DNA from 2 places in the Serratia sp. D1N4 genome. Region 2 is predicted to be linked to the other one. Evidence: predicted binding sites of a transcription regulator. Region 2 holds the regulator's gene; the other holds the start of a gene.
What was found. Region 2 encodes CRP, which controls carbon source genes, mostly activating them, when cyclic AMP is high. Its sites were predicted from a motif close to ATGTGANNNNNNTCACAT; they were not measured.
Positions count from the first base shown of each region.

Region 1 (7,871 bases), 1.6 Mb from region 2:
TAAATTCGCTAGAGCGCGGTGGAAAAGTCGCCGATCAATGCGTGCCGTGAGATCTCCCTCGACATGAATAGACAGGTTTTTTTCAGCGAATGACGGCTCCACATACTCCGTGGTCTTGTAGGTCTCTTCACTCAGAGACACGTCGGTTAACTGGGTTGCATGCTCCCCAGCCTGAGCATGGGAGAGGAACAGCATATCGTTGACGATAGAGGTCATTCTCTCGAGTTCTTCCAGATTGGACTCCAGTAACTCCTCGAGTTCATGCGTTTCGCGTTGCCGTGACAGACCGAGTTGCGTTTGCCCCATCAGATTGGTCAGCGGGGTTCTCAGTTCATGAGCCACATCGGCGTTAAAACTTTCAAGTTGTCGCCAGGCGATTTCCTGCCGTTCGAGTACACCATTGAATGCCACGGCCAGCTTTTGCAGTTCATCCGGCAGCGTTGAGGTATCCAGGCGCTGCCCGTAATTTCCCGGTGCGAGGTGATGGGCCTGGGCGCTGAGTTTGTTGACAGGGCGCATGCCTATTCTTGCAATCACAAACCCCAACAGGGCCACTAATAAAACACCGATTGTGCTGATGAAGATCAGTGTACGGGTAAATTCATTCAGGGTACCCATATACGGTGTGGAGTCGATGGCCACTACATAGCGCAGTGCGGGGCGCTCCCCTTGGGCAGGAATTTCCGACATCAATATAAACAGAGAGCATGACTCTTCTGTGGCACCGGGAACTTTGCTGAATCCTTTGTTCAGCGAAGCCCAGGTTACACCGCTAGGTGGCGGGCCACCCACCTGAAGCCGGGGATCCTCACTGAGGATCCAATACTGTACGCGGCCACCCTCAGCCGTGGCCAAATCGGTAAATTTGGTCGTCAGCGTTTGCCAGCCGTCTAGCGTGGTGCGGGAGAGGATCCAGGGTGCCATCAGCGACTCCCTGAACTGCAATTCGTTATGCATTTGCTTTTGCAATGAATCATGCAGGGAACTCCGCAGCACAATACCCAGAACTGAAACGATCAGTATGGAGGCCAAGGCAAACATCAGCGCCAATCGTCCAGAGATAGAACGCTTAATCATGATAACTCTCTCTATTTAGCCTGGCGTTCGGGGCGGGTTTCAAGGACATATCCCATGCCTCGCACCGTATGCAGCAGTTTGACCGGGTAGGGTGCATCAATTTTCGCCCTCAGGCGTTTTATCGCGACCTCAACCACATTGGCATCGCTGTCAAAATTCATGTCCCAGACCTGCTCTGCAATCATCATTTTTGACAGGATCTCTCCCTGATGTCTGGCTAACAGGCTTAACAGAGCGAACTCTTTTGCGGTCAGTTCAAGACGTTCACCGGCTCTTGTGACACGCCTTGCCAGCAGGTCAAGATGCAGATCGTTAATGTGCAATTGAGTAACATCTACGCCATCACTCGGACGTCGCCGCAACAACGCCTGGATACGGGCAACCAGTTCAATCAGCGAAAAAGGTTTAGGCATATAGTCGTCCGCACCCTGACGCAGACCCTTGACACGTTCATCAACCGAACCGCGAGCAGATAACATCAGCACCGGGGTTTGCTTGCTGGCGCGAAGACCTTCCAGAACACTATAACCATCCATGCCAGGCAACATGACATCCAGCACAATCGCATCGTAATCATACTCGAGGGCCAGGTACAATCCGTCCGTACCGTTGGCTGCCACATCTACGGTAAAACCCAGTTCGCTGAGTGCGCGATTGATATAGGAAGACGTCTTCTCCTCATCTTCTACCAACAGTAACCGCATGTTCGTATCTCCCTTACCCATCAGGGCAATAAACGTCTTATTTCACTTATCTTAGAGGTTCATGACCAACACCAAGCTGACATTTTCCTGACATTTTTGTCAGAAAAGTATTTTTCTAACTGACAGAAATGTTATCTGGCCGTCATGCTGATGTCAGCATGCCCCCCGTAGACTACCTGCAAGCCTACCCCCTCGCAAAAAAGACCAAAAGGAGTGTCGGGGTAATACGTTGTTTATTTTAGATATCTGGAGGTTTCTTGAAATGAAATACAACGTTTTTAAAACAACATTATTAGCGGCAGTGATCACTCTTTCATCTGGGGGCGCAATGGCAGCAGATTATAAATTAAATCCGTTTACGTTGACCTATGACGGCGCGATTACTAAAAATGTGAAAGGAAAAGTCAATATTCACCCGGTCACTTACAAGTTGAATGGGCTGGACATTGCAGCCAACGTGTATACCCCGGCGAATTATGACCCCGCTAAAAAATACCCGGCAGTCGTTGTGGCTCACCCCAATGGCGGTGTGAAAGAGCAGGTTGCTGGCTTGTATGCCCAGCGTCTGGCAGAACAGGGCTACATTACCATTACTGCTGATGCGGCGTATCAGGGCGCGAGCGGTGGTTTGCCCCGTAATGTCGACAAACCGGCGTACCGGATTGAAGACATTCACGGCATGGCAGATTTCATCACCCAGTATCCTGGCGTAGACACTGTCCGTTTAGGCCTGCTGGGTATCTGCGGAGGAGGAGGCTACTCCTTGAAGGCAGGGCAAACCGACAAACGATTTAACGCCATTGCTACGTTGAGCATGTTTGACTCTGGCCTAGTAAGACGCAACGGTTATCAAGATTCACAACTCGCCACGATACAAGAACGTCTAAAGCAAGCCTCCGATGCGCGAGCACAGGAGGCCTCTGGCGGTGAGGTTATTTATCTGGGTGATGCCAAGCTGACGGATGAACAAATTGCCAAACTGCCGTTTGACCTCTATCGGCAGGGTTTTGAGTACTACGGCAAGACTCACGCACACCCCAACTCGACCTTCAGATACACCGCCAGCAGTCTTCTCGACTTAATGAGATTCGATGCGGCAAGCAATATGGATTTAATTAATAAGCCGCTATTGATGATAGCAGGCAGTAAAGCCGACTCTCTGTATATGAGTGAAAAAGCGTTTAAAGGCGCGAGCAACGCGAAAGATAAGGAACTGTTCCTGATTGACGGTGCAACCCATATTGAAACCTATTGGAAACCGGAATATGTGAATCAGGCCATGGGGAAACTGGATCAGTTTTACGGGAAAAACTTATAAGAATAAAGCGACTCACACCCCTCTCTTATCTTGCGTCAACACATGCGGATAGAAGTATCACTTTGTCTGTTATGCCGCTGCCATAGTCATTTTTATGGCAGCAGTATCGGCCTGCCCAGCGAGGGCATTGACGATCACGGATGACTCACTTTACCTCTAGGCGAACGCTATGAATACATTATGGTTCACTCCACTGACAAAATATCTGATTTTATTTCTGGCGTTCACTGTCAGTAGTGTAAATGCAAAAGACGAGGCAGTAGATGGCAACACGCGACGGATCCTGATTGTCTATTTCTCTCAACCTGAGGATGTAAAATTAGATGGGGTCGATGGTATATCGGGGGCGAGCGTATTGCAAAAAAACAGTGTGGTTCTGGGCAGTACCCAGTATGTGGCACAGATTATCCAGAAGGAAACCGGCGGCGATTTATTCCGCATTGAAACGGTTAAACCCTATCCTAATCAGCATGATCCTCTGTTGAAATATGCAGAACAAGAAGTGAAAGATGGGGCTCGGCCCGAATTGAAAGAAAAAATAGAAAATATTGCCGATTATGAGCAGATATTTATTGGTTATCCCATCTGGTGGTACAAAATGCCAATGGCGATGTACAGCTTTTTTGAACAGCATGATTTTAGTGGAAAAAAGCTTATCCCCTTTACTACCCATGGTGGCAGTCGTTTCTCTGACTCGTTGCGCGAAATCAAACGTCTTCAACCCAATGCACAGTTGGTAACCCAAGGCCTCGCCATCTCAAGAAATGATGTGACGGATGAGGATACGCCAACGGAGATTATCAACTGGTTAAGAAAATTACCGAATAGGCTGTGATAGCAGGTCAGTGAATGAAAGCAAAATATAAATTCCAAGTTGTGCAGGATATAGTAATGATGATTATCCTGTTGTCGCTGATGGGGTTTCATCTGTGGGGGGAAAGTATTCATGAATGGTTGGGTATGGTCTTTTTAATGTTCCTTTTTCTCCATAATGGGCTAAATATTCACTGGTTTAGAAAACTGGTTCAGGGGAGGTATTCTGCTTTCAGGTTCATGCAAGTCAGCGTAAATCTCTTACTGGTACTGCTACTGTTATCTGCCATTATCAGTGGACTGATGTTATCAAAACATCTCTTGCCTGATTTACCCATTCACAGTTCCTCTGATCTGGTCAGAAAGGTCCACATGACCAGTGTTCATTGGGGGCAAATCATCATTGCCGTCCATTTGGGCATGCACTGGAAAATGCTAGCCAATTTTTTTGCTAAGGTCTGGAATATTTCACCTCTCTCGTTTCTCTCAACGCGATTGATGCCCGCTATTTTCTTCAGTATTACGGTGTATGGACTGCATGCTTTCATTTGCCGCAATTTACTACCTTATTTGCTTCTTCAAGTCGATTTTGCCTTTTTTAATTTTGAAGAGTCTAAGGTTTTTTTCTATTTTGACTTCTTTGCTATTACCATTTTATTTGCATCTCTGATGCGGTTTACAGGGGCTATTTATTCACATTGGCAAGGTTAATTGGTTCGGTATGAAAATTCGCAAAAAATAGTGGGATCGCCATCGTTCAGTTAATCAGTGGGGGCAGTTCAGATATACCCGAATTTTAGACTGTTAGCCGGGCACTGAAAAGCAAATACCCCGCTTAGGCAACTAAGTGGGATTTTCTAATTTGTTCCGTGAGCTCGGATGGGCTATGTTCTGCAAGTTGATCGGTCTAAACTGATGACATTATTGGGATAATGGCGCTAGAAATGGCATAGCCAAGGATACCATAATTTAGCCGATTCGAGTCCCAATGAAGCCCCCAAAACGTTGGATGCCAGTATACCAATATGGAACAGAGTATAATTTGATTTGAAAAAAGGGATCTTACTTTGAGACACCATGGACAACAGTGGCTGTCCATGGCATTAAATTTATGGCTCCTCTGACTGGACTCGAACCAGTGACATACGGATTAACAGTCCGCCGTTCTACCGACTGAACTACAGAGGAATCGTGTGAACGGGGCGCATGATAACGGCGGGCTGTGGGTTTGTCAAAGCACTAAAGTGAGAAAAAAGTGTGTTTGCTGGCAGATTGAGCATCCTGGATTGTTTTTCAGCACTTCTCATTGGTCAAGGGCAGTAAAAATAGCCTACTCATCTTTTAAGGTAATGATATTTATCAATTCGATGTTATTATTCTTTATGTTCCGCATGGATTATTTTTAAGATTATTCTATGCTATTCTGGAAGATGTTCTGTGATGATAAGGCTATTGTGACCTTTGCGGGCCTTGTCAGGGTTATGCCTGTTACTCTATGCTACGCAAAGTCATTTTTATGGCGGTAAACCACACCGTTCCTTTGTTTCCCGGAGTTTCCCAGTAATGAAAAAAACAATCGCGGTAGCCGCAGTGTGTGTGTTGATGGCAGGGTGCCAGAATATGAATCAGCGCCCTAAAGCCAACACTGCCCCTGTGGCAACGCCGCGCCCGGCCGCTGTGACTCAACCGGTGGCACAGCCTGTAATTTCTGAAAGCACAGAGACATTGGTCGGTTCATGCATGAAAGAACTGAATGCGTTGCAGCAGGTCAATCAAGCGATGTACCAGACTCGCAGCATTGAATTGAACCATATTCTGTCGGAAGCTAAGCTGTATATGCGGGTTCGTGACAACGTAAGCACTGATATCCATCAAATCATGGATGCCGCTTATAAATTCCGTATTTCAAAAACCTGCAATCAGATCAGAACCGACCTGACCAAAGCACTGGTTCAGCGTGTTGTTGGTTCGTAAAGCTTCTCTTTAGGAGCAGATCGTATTCAAGATTTCTTGGCATACGTGTTTTTACAGTAGAAACGCTCTCATTTGGGAGCGTTTTTGTTTTTATCCCTGCCATCGCCAGTGTTGATGCTGTTGAAAAAAACAGTGAAACCATAATGTGATCTATATCGCGTTTTTACCGCTAATTGGCTAATATATCGTCATTGCCCGCCCCTGCTATGGATCACCTTAATGGAAGATATCAGTCCTTCCCGCTCAACTGCCTGGATGCGCGTGGTTGTTCTCGCCGTTTCAGCATTTATCTTCAATACTACCGAATTTATCCCGGTCGGATTATTGAGTGACATCGCCCAGAGCTTTGAGATGCAAACCGAACAGGTTGGCCTGATCATCACTATTTATGCTTGGATCGTTGCCACCGCATCGCTGATCTGTATGCTGCTGACCAGCAAGATTGAACGGCGCAAACTGCTGATCGGGGTATTTGTCCTGTTTATTGTCAGCCATGTGCTCACCGCAGTGGCGTGGAACTTCACCACGTTAGTAATCTCTCGTGCCGGTGTGGCGCTGGCGCACTCGGTGTTCTGGTCGATCACCGCGTCGTTGGCGATCCGCGTTGCTCCTGCGGGCAAAAAAGCGCAGGCGTTGAGCATGCTGGCAGGGGGCACTGCGTTGGCAATGGTGCTCGGGCTGCCGTTAGGGCGGGTGATCGGGCAACTGCTTGGTTGGCGCATGACCTTTATCGGTATTGCTATTTGCGCCACCCTGGCGCTGCTGATGTTGTGGCGTTTGCTGCCGGAGCTGAAAAGCGAGCATTCCGGTTCACTCTCCAGCGTACCTGTGTTGTTCAAACGCCCGGCGTTAGTCAGCCTGTTTATGTTGACCATTATTGTGGTGACGGCACATTTCACCGCCTACAGCTACATCGAACCCTTTATTCAGAACGTGGCGGCGCTGACGGCAAACTTTACCACGCTGATGTTGTTGCTGTTCGGGGCGGCCGGTATTCTCGGCAGCCTGCTGTTTAGCCGCTACAGCGAACGCTTGCCCTCGGGCTTCTTTATTGGCGCGATTGGGTTGTTAGCCGTCAGCCTGTTGCTGCTGTTGCCCGCTTCGGGGAGTGAAACTGCGTTGACGCTGCTGTGCGTGGTGTGGGGCATGGCGATTATGGCGATTGGCCTCTCGATGCAGGCCAACGTATTGCGCCTGGCACCGGATGCTACCGATGTTGCCATGTCGATCTACTCCGGCCTGTATAACTTTGGTATCGGTGCAGGTGCGTTGCTGGGTAACCAGGTCAGCCTGCATCTGGGGATGTCGAATATTGGTTTTGTTGGTGCGCCGCTCGCGCTGATCGCACTGGGCTGGTGTGTGCTGAGTTTTTACCGCAGCGAACGTTTGCAGCAGCAGCGGGTTTGATAAGAATTGGCCCTACAGGGCCAATCTCCTACCTTGAAACTCTCGAGCCTTGGGCTGTTCTTGACGACTTAGTTACCGCTTGAGGGATTTTTTGCCTCCAACGCCGTTACCATCGTCGTTGATCAAAATGTAACTGATACTGCCAGGTTGCCAGTTCGCTTCGCCATTGATATCCAGCGTCTTGCTGGAAAAAGGGGCCAACATACCTATTTCTGCCGGGTAGGATTTACCACCGCCCGTAAGGCTGGCTGCACTGAAGGTAGCGTAATAAGGTGAGGTATTTTCGACTTTAAGTTTCAGCACACCAGGCTGTCTGATCAGGCTGAACTGTTGCTGTTCTGTCAGTTTCTCGACATTCGGCTTCAGGTTCTTCGGGCGATAGAACATCTTCAACTGTAGGCGCACTGCCACTTTCACCGCAGAAACACCGGGCGGTAAGTTGGCGTCAGTGGGGGGGATCTCGTAGATATTCAGCCAGTAAAGGGATTCACGGTCCTGTGGCTGCTGTATCTGAGTGGCCAGCAGGCGCAGGTTTTTCCTTTCTCCCGGCTCTAGCCGGAAAATCCCCGGCAGTGGCA
Region 1 covers NZ_CM137274.1:3,341,013-3,348,883, reverse strand. Annotated here, with positions in the region: gene ACX1CU_RS15015 (heavy metal sensor histidine kinase) at 1-1,077, opposite strand, end outside; gene ACX1CU_RS15010 (heavy metal response regulator transcription factor) at 1,089-1,781, opposite strand; gene ACX1CU_RS15005 (alpha/beta hydrolase) at 2,110-3,099, shown strand; gene ACX1CU_RS15000 (flavodoxin) at 3,269-3,934, shown strand; gene ACX1CU_RS14995 (DUF4405 domain-containing protein) at 3,949-4,623, shown strand; tRNA gene ACX1CU_RS14990 (tRNA-Asn) at 5,025-5,100, opposite strand; gene ACX1CU_RS14985 (hypothetical protein) at 5,476-5,886, shown strand; gene ACX1CU_RS14980 (sugar transporter) at 6,106-7,293, shown strand; gene ACX1CU_RS14975 (fimbrial biogenesis chaperone) at 7,366-7,871, opposite strand, start outside.
Region 1: the regulator CRP is predicted to act here: its motif matches at 6,030-6,047, upstream of ACX1CU_RS14980 (sugar transporter).

Region 2 (7,871 bases):
ACAGCAGGGTGAAACCCTGTGGCATACCAGTAACGTCTTCACCAATGAACCGGCGCTGCGCCTGGCGACCAAGCTGATCAACGCCACGTTTGCCGACCGGGTGTTCTTTGCCAACTCGGGGGCGGAAGCTAACGAAGCCGCGTTCAAGCTGGCGCGCCATTATGCCATCAGCCGCCACAGCCCTTACAAAACCAAGATTATCGCGTTCAATAACGCTTTCCATGGCCGCACGCTGTTCACGGTTTCTGTCGGCGGCCAGGCGAAATACTCCGACGGTTTTGGGCCGAAACCGGCCGATATCGTGCATGTGCCGTTTAACGATCTGGCGGCGGTGAAAGCGGTGATGGACGATCACACCTGCGCCGTGGTGATGGAACCGATCCAAGGTGAGGGTGGGGTGACCTCCGCAGATGCGGCGTTCCTGCAAGGCGTGCGTGAACTGTGCGACAAACATCAGGCGCTGCTGGTATTTGATGAGGTGCAAAGCGGCATGGGCCGCAGTGGTAAGTTGTTTACCTATATGCACTACGGCATTACGCCGGACATCCTCACCACCGCTAAAGCGTTGGGCGGTGGCTTCCCGGTGAGCGCGATGCTGACCACGGAAGAGATCGCCTCCGTGATGCACGTAGGCACCCACGGAACGACCTATGGCGGCAACCCGCTGGCCTGTGCGGTAGCCGAAGCGGCGCTGGACGTGATCAATACGCCAGAAGTGTTGAGCGGCATTGAGCAGCGCCATAAGCTGTATGTGCAGGCATTGCAGAAGATGGGTGAGAAGTACTCAGTTTTCAGCGATATTCGCGGCATGGGCTTGCTGATCGGCGCAGAGTTGACGCCGGAGTATCACGGCAAGGCGCGGGACTTCCTGACCGCTGCGGCAGCACGGGGTTTGATGATCCTCAACGCCGGGCCAAACGTGATTCGCTTGGCACCTTCGCTGGTGGTGGAATTGAAGGATATCGAAGAAGGTATGGCGCTGTTCGAACTGGCGGTACAGGATGTGATTAACGCTTAAGCCATGTGCAGGGGTGTAGACCCCTGCAATATCAGTTTTCCCGCAGTTTCCGCTTCAGCCAGATACCGTGATGTGGGCGCTGGCGCCAGGCCAGCGACGAAATGGTGTGCATCACGCTCAGGTGCGAAAGAATACGCAGCAGGTGGCGTTCCATCTCGCTTGGTGGCCGATCGTTATGCAGCATTGGGGGCTGCATAACGATTTTGCTGGTGCTTGGGCCGTCATATTCCAGCCTTTGTTGGCAGCTTTGCAGGGCAATTTCGCAACTTTGCAGATACTCTTTCGCCATCTCTGGCGTTAAGGTGTCGTGCTCGCGCGCCAGAATGGTCAGCGCATTCAGATGCTCGACAATAAACTGGCTGTGCGTGATCCATAAGCGCATATCCGCCAGATAATCCGACTCAAACCCTGGTTCCTGCATCGCCTGATTAAGCGAGGTGAACAGCGCATTATGTGCCTGATTGACCTGCATTCGTGCGTAGGCCAGCGTAGCAGGATCCGCTTCCTGTTCTTGCAACAGCAGGCGTAATGCCGTTTGATCCTGCTCCAGTGCCTGGTGTGCGTTCTTACGCAGCAGACCGCTCTGCCATTGCGGCCACAGCCAGATACTCCCGCCAAACACCAGCACGCAGCCAATCAGCGTATCGAGCAGGCGCGGTACCAGAAAATGGGTGCCGTTAAGCGCCAACAATTGCAGGGTATACACCGCGGTGACGGTAAACCCCATCACCGCCAGCCCATAGTTTTTGCGCAATATCAGGTAGGCAGCCAGCGTGATTGCCAGCATGATGCTCAGCGTCAGGTGCTCCGGCAGTTGCAACTGCAAGAGCCCGGCGGCGATGATTAACCCGGCCAGCGTGCCGAGGGCACGATGCTGGATCCTGACGCGCGTGGCGTTATAGCCGTTCTGGCTGACCAGCATAATAGTCAGCAGGATCCAATAGGGCTTCGGCAGGTTGAAAATCATACCCAGACTGCTACCCACCGCCAGTATGATGCCCAGTCGGGCGGCATTGCGCAGGGCGTTGGACTTCAACGACAGGTAGCTCACCACGGCGGGCCAGAACGGCAATCGTGCCTGGTTGGCCATCAGATCGCGCTGATACAGCGGGCGCTGGCTGCGCAACAGGCGGGCGATGCGGCTGAAGTGGTAAAAACAGAACTGGCCAACCGGGTTGTCGGCATGCTGCGTGGCCACCTTTTCCAGCGCCGCCAGCTCATTCTTCATACTGAAACGCGCTGAACGTCGGTGATAGAGAATATCGTTGGCCACGAGGCGCAAACGCCCGGCAATCACCTGGGCGTTGCGGCGGATAATCGCTTCGGCCTGGCTCTGCTCCACCAGTTTTTGCACTTCTTCTGGCTGATGCAGGCTGACGGTAATGTGTTCCTGCAGATCGAGTGCCACCTGGAAAGTGCGTTGCAGGCGTTTTTGCTCTTGGTTATTGGCATGGGGCAGGAAGTTTAACTGCTGATATAACAGGCTGATCAGATCCATGACTTTCTGCTGGCGTTGCAGCAGCGGCGGTAGTGCGGTTTCTGGATCGATGTGCTGGGTCAGCAGCGAATATTTGGCTTCGAAATAGTCTGCCAACTGGATATAGAGCTGGCTCAGGGATTCGCGCATCGGTTGCTCTTTCCACAGTTTGAACCAGAACCAGGTGAACAGCCCGTACCAGGCGGTGCCGACCAGATACAGCAGCGGTGCATACCAGATCGGCACGTGTCCGGCCATGCTGAGAGAAAAGATGGCAGCGACCAGCGCGGCGGGCAGCAGACGTGCGTGCAGCGGGCTGATTTCACCGCTGACGCCCAGCAACAGCGCCATCGCCAGCATCAGTAAGGGTAACGGGATATGCCACAGCAGCGCCTGTTGCAGCAGCAAACTGCTGAGAGCAAACAGGGAACCGCCAACGGCCAGACGTTTGAAAAAGCGTTTGTGCGGCGTGTCCAACCCGGCGATGTTACAGCAGGCAGGCACCAGAGAGAACAGCAGGCCGAGTTGCAGGTTGCCCATCAGCAGGAAGAAAACCACCGGCAGGCACAGCACCAGCGTTTGCCGCAGTGCATAGTTGACTTCCGGGTGGTAGATCAGGCGCCGCCACATGATGAATGGGGGAAGTTAAAAAAAACGGCGTATCGCTACGCCGTTTCTTCAATAATTAACGCGTGCCGTAAACGACAATAGTTTTGCCGTGGGCAGAAATCAGGTTTTGATCTTCGAGCATTTTCAGAATACGACCGACGGTTTCACGTGAGCAACCGACGATTTGACCAATTTCCTGGCGGGTAATCTTGATTTGCATGCCATCCGGGTGAGTCATGGCGTCGGGCTGTTTTGCCAGGTTCAGCAGGGTTTGTGCAATGCGGCCGGTAACGTCAAGGAAGGCGAGGTTACCCACTTTCTCTGAGGTGATTTGCAGGCGGTTTGCCATCTGCGCAGACAGGCGCATCAGGATATCCGGGTTAACCTGAATCAACTGGCGGAATTTCTTATAAGAAATTTCAGCCACTTCACAGGCTGTTTTCGCTCTAACCCAGGCACTGCGCTCCTGGCCTTCTTCAAATAATCCAAGCTCGCCGATGAAATCCCCCTGGTTAAGGTAGGACAGAATCATCTCTTTGCCTTCTTCATCCTTGATCAGCACCGCCACGGAGCCTTTCACGATGTAGTAGAGCGTTTCGGCCTTTTCACCTTGGTGAATCAGCGTACTCTTTGATGGATATTTGTGGATATGGCAATGAGACAGGAACCATTCGAGAGTCGGGTCTGTTTGCGGTTTGCCGAGAACCATTCGCTGTTATCCTCTGTTGTTATCGCTGCCTTGTATCACAGGGGTCAGAGTTCCCTGTAAAACGTGCTTATAGCCCGGTGTTTTATAGAGTGGCTATCAACAGGTTTTGAGGCATGTTATAGAAATACGCTTGTACCCTAGCATATTAACTTGCGCCAAGTGCTGCAAGCTACATTCTGTTAACATACCAATATAGGGTCCTTTCCTCGGACATTTCCCTGAAATCGGTGACCTGGAAAGAGTTCTTGCGGCTCTGTTTGTAGCACAGAGTGAGGCGGGTGTCTTGTGTTGTCTCGCTTCAGTATGATTAGCATCAGGTTCCGTTGCCAGTTTCTATGCGAAAGCGTACCCTGATTTTGAGAAATTAACTGGAGTGTACAAAATGCAGGCAAGAGTTAAGTGGGTAGAAGGACTGACATTCTTGGGCGAGTCTGCGTCCGGCCATCAGGTATTAATGGACGGTAACGCGGGCGATAAAGCACCAAGTCCGATGGAAATGGTGTTGATGTCGGTTGGCGGTTGTAGCGCCATTGATGTGATGTCGATTCTGCTGAAGGGCCGTAACGATGTCCGTGACTGCGAGGTAAAGCTGACCTCGGAGCGCCGTGAAGAAGCACCGCGTCTGTTTACCCATATCAACCTGCATTTTATCGTCACCGGCAAAGGGCTGACCGACAAGATTGTTGAGCGTGCGGTTAACCTGTCTGCCGAAAAGTATTGCTCGGTCTCGCTGATGCTGAGCAAAGCCGCCAGCGTCACCCACAGCTTTGAAATCTGTGAAGTTGCCTGAGTTACCAGCGGTAGCGGTGGCAGTGGTTACTCAATAAATGCAGAAAACGCCGCGCCGTAATGGTTAGCGGCGATTTTTGTGAGTGCAGCACGCAGTACTGCGCCTGCGGCAGGCTGTCGATCGGCAACGTCACCAGTTTTTGCTGCAAATGGAAAGGCGTGTTCATCGCCCGCGCAACAATGGTCAAATAATCCGCCTCCAACACCATATTCAATCCACATACCGCCGAATCTGAACGAATGGGCTTATTGGTTAATTGCTGATAAAAGCTACCGAGCACCGTTTGCAGTTGCTGGTAATAACCCATGTCGGTTTCTGGCAGCAGCCATTTGGCTCCGTGCAGTTGATCCAGTGATGTTGCCTGTGCCAGAGGGTGTCCTCGGCGCGCAATAATGCAAAACGGGGCTTTGAACAGCGGGGTACAGGTCAAATCTTGCAATGGCATGTCCGGGATCACCGTGCCGATGGCCAAATCCAATTGGCCTGTGTGCAACGCTGGCAACAGCGTGGAGATCTGTGCCTCACGGATCAGCAGATTAGCCTGTGGGGCGGAGGCCTTGAAGAGATCGACCAGTTCCGGGAGTACCGTCACGGCCAGTAGTGAGGAACAACCGATCGCCACGCTACCCTGCGAATGCTGGTTCAGCTGTTGGATCTCCTCGGTGGCGCGCTGTAATTCCTCAATCACTAATCGCATTCGCACAGCAAAAGTATGACCGGCTTCGGTCAGCGTCATCCCCTTGCTGCTGCGTACGATCAACTGGGTTTTTAGCGTTTGCTCCAACTCCTGGATAGCACGGCTGACCGCCGGTTGAGATTGTGCCAAGGCCCGCGCAGCGCCACGAATACTGCCGCAGCGTATCACTTGCTGAAAGGCTTTTAGCTGCTGCAACTTTGGTAAATGTGGCATTTGTGTCCCTCCTTAATCGCTTAAAAAACGCTATTTCAGGCAAGCTGATAATCACCTTGCCCACAGAAGGAATATCGGCGATGAGGAATCGTTCATTAATGATTTTTTGGTTTGTGAGGGAGTGGCGGGTGTTGGAATGAGAGGGGGCTAGGCGCGGTGATTGGCCGCGCCCAAGCCAGTTATTCGATTTTTTTGCCTTCGAGCAGCCGTTGCACTAACGGAGCCATGATCAGCTCCATCGCCAGCCCCATTTTGCCGCCGGGCACCACCAGTGTATTGATGTGCGAGATAAACGAGCCTTGCAGCATGGCCAGCAGATAAGGGTAATCAATCTGATCCAGGCCGCGGAAGTGGATCACCACAAAGCTTTCATCCAGCGAGGGGATGGCTTTGGCGGCAAACGGATTGGAGGTATCGACCGTCGGTACCCGTTGGAAGTTGATATGGGTACGCGAGAACTGCGGTGTGATGTAGCTGATGTAATCTTCCATCGAACGTACGACGGAGTCCATCACCGCTTCACGCGAATGGCCGCGCTCGCCGGTATCGCGGACCAATTTCTGGATCCACTCCAGGTTGACGATCGGCACCACACCCACCAGCAGATCAACATGCTTGGCGACGTCGACCTTATCGGCAACCACGCCGCCGTGCAGCCCTTCGTAGAACAACACATCGGTGGGGGCTGGCAGCGGCTCCCACGGCGTGAAGGTGCCTGGTACCTGATCGTAGGGTACGGCTTCATCGTAGGTGTGCAGATATTTGCGCGAGCGACCGGTGCCATTTTCGCCGTACTGGATAAAGCTTTGTTCCAGCAGGCTGAAGTTATTGGCTTCTGGGCCAAAATAGCTGATATGGCGGCCAAGATCGCGTGCCTTACGGATGGCTGCATCCATTTCTGGCCGGGTGAAGTGGTGGAAACTGTCCCCTTCCAACTGGGCGGCGCGAATATTCAACTGCTGGAAAATCTTGCGAAACGCCAGGCTGGTGGTGGTGGTACCGGCACCGCTGGAGCCGGTCACCGCAATGACGGGATGTTTGGCAGACATAAGCGGAAAACTCCATTAAATGTGCGAGGTATACTTCAAGCTGCATGACGAGTATAGAAAACTTCGATTCGTCCTCGACGAAATATACCCCTATTTCTTGCGGTTGCAGATACCCAGTTTGCTATTAAGGCCAATTTCAAATGGAGGGGCGCAGGAATTTGCGGCCCCCGGCGATGCCTGCAACGATGGCCATCGCACCAAGAAGCCGCGAGAGGCTGGAAAATGTTTCATCATATCCGAAGGCGGAAATCAACGGGGTGCTGAACAAAGGGGAAAGGAACTGACCAAGAAATATTGATGTGGTCAAGACTCCCCCAGCGAAGCCCCTGCGCCGTTCTGGCACCAGGCTAAGCGCAATGGCGACGAAATTCGGCGAAACCGTGGCATAACCTGCACCGATTGTCGCTGTGCCGGCAAAGATGATCCAGGGGTTTCCCCCAGTGCTGATGAGCGTAAACCCAAGGGCCATCATGGCATAGCCCAAGGCGTAATTACCAAAAAAGCCGATCGCACGTTTCATCCGGGCATAGAGCAAGGCTGTACAGCCACCCGTTAGCGTTAATACGCCCAACGCCGAGCCGGTCATCACGGCGCTGTTGTCACCTTGTGCATTGAAGAAAAAGGGCAACTGCGTCGGCATAACGAAGAAGATCATGTTGGTCATCATTTGCAAACAGGCTAACGCTAAAACGAGAGGTTTCCATGCGGGAGCCCCGTGATTCCCTGATATTGTGGCGCGTGGGGTGGGTCTGGCTGGCTCGGTAATGGCTACCCACATCAGCGGCAGGAAAAGGGCCGCCAGGCCGTAGATCGCGAAGGGCAGCCTGGGCGAGATGGCTGCCGCGTATCCAGCCAGAGAGATAAACAGAAAACCGCCAAAATTGCGTGCCGATACCTGTAGCCCTACAAAGTCGCTGCGTTGCTCGCCGGTGAAGTAGTCGCCGATCAGGGCCGTTCCCGCTGTCATGATAATCGCCACGGCGACACCCAGCGCCAGGCGGCTGGCAAAAATCGCAGGCAGGCTTGGAAGGTAGAGACCGGCGCTACCTGTGATGACGAACAGGATCACGCCGACCAGCAGCATCCAGCGCCGCCCAAAACGGTCAGCGAAAATACCCGCAAGCGGGGCACATAGCACCACGCTCAGGGAGGGGGCCGGCACCAAAAGGCGTGTCAGCATGCCCGCGTTTAGGGTATCTGAAAAGGCGGCCTCAATCCCTGCCAGTGCAGGGCTGATCGTTGCATTCGCCATCACGGTCAAACTTGCCGCCATCAAAAGAGCGATGGCCCTTGGGTCGCGCCAGACGGC
Region 2 covers NZ_CM137274.1:4,968,910-4,976,780, reverse strand. Annotated here, with positions in the region: gene argD (bifunctional acetylornithine/succinyldiaminopimelate transaminase) at 1-1,018, shown strand, start outside; gene ACX1CU_RS22415 (YccS/YhfK family putative transporter) at 1,050-3,125, opposite strand; gene crp (cAMP-activated global transcriptional regulator CRP) at 3,181-3,813, opposite strand; gene ACX1CU_RS22405 (OsmC family protein) at 4,196-4,603, shown strand; gene ACX1CU_RS22400 (LysR substrate-binding domain-containing protein) at 4,605-5,513, opposite strand; gene ACX1CU_RS22395 (phosphoribulokinase) at 5,693-6,562, opposite strand; gene ACX1CU_RS22390 (MFS transporter) at 6,699-7,871, opposite strand, start outside.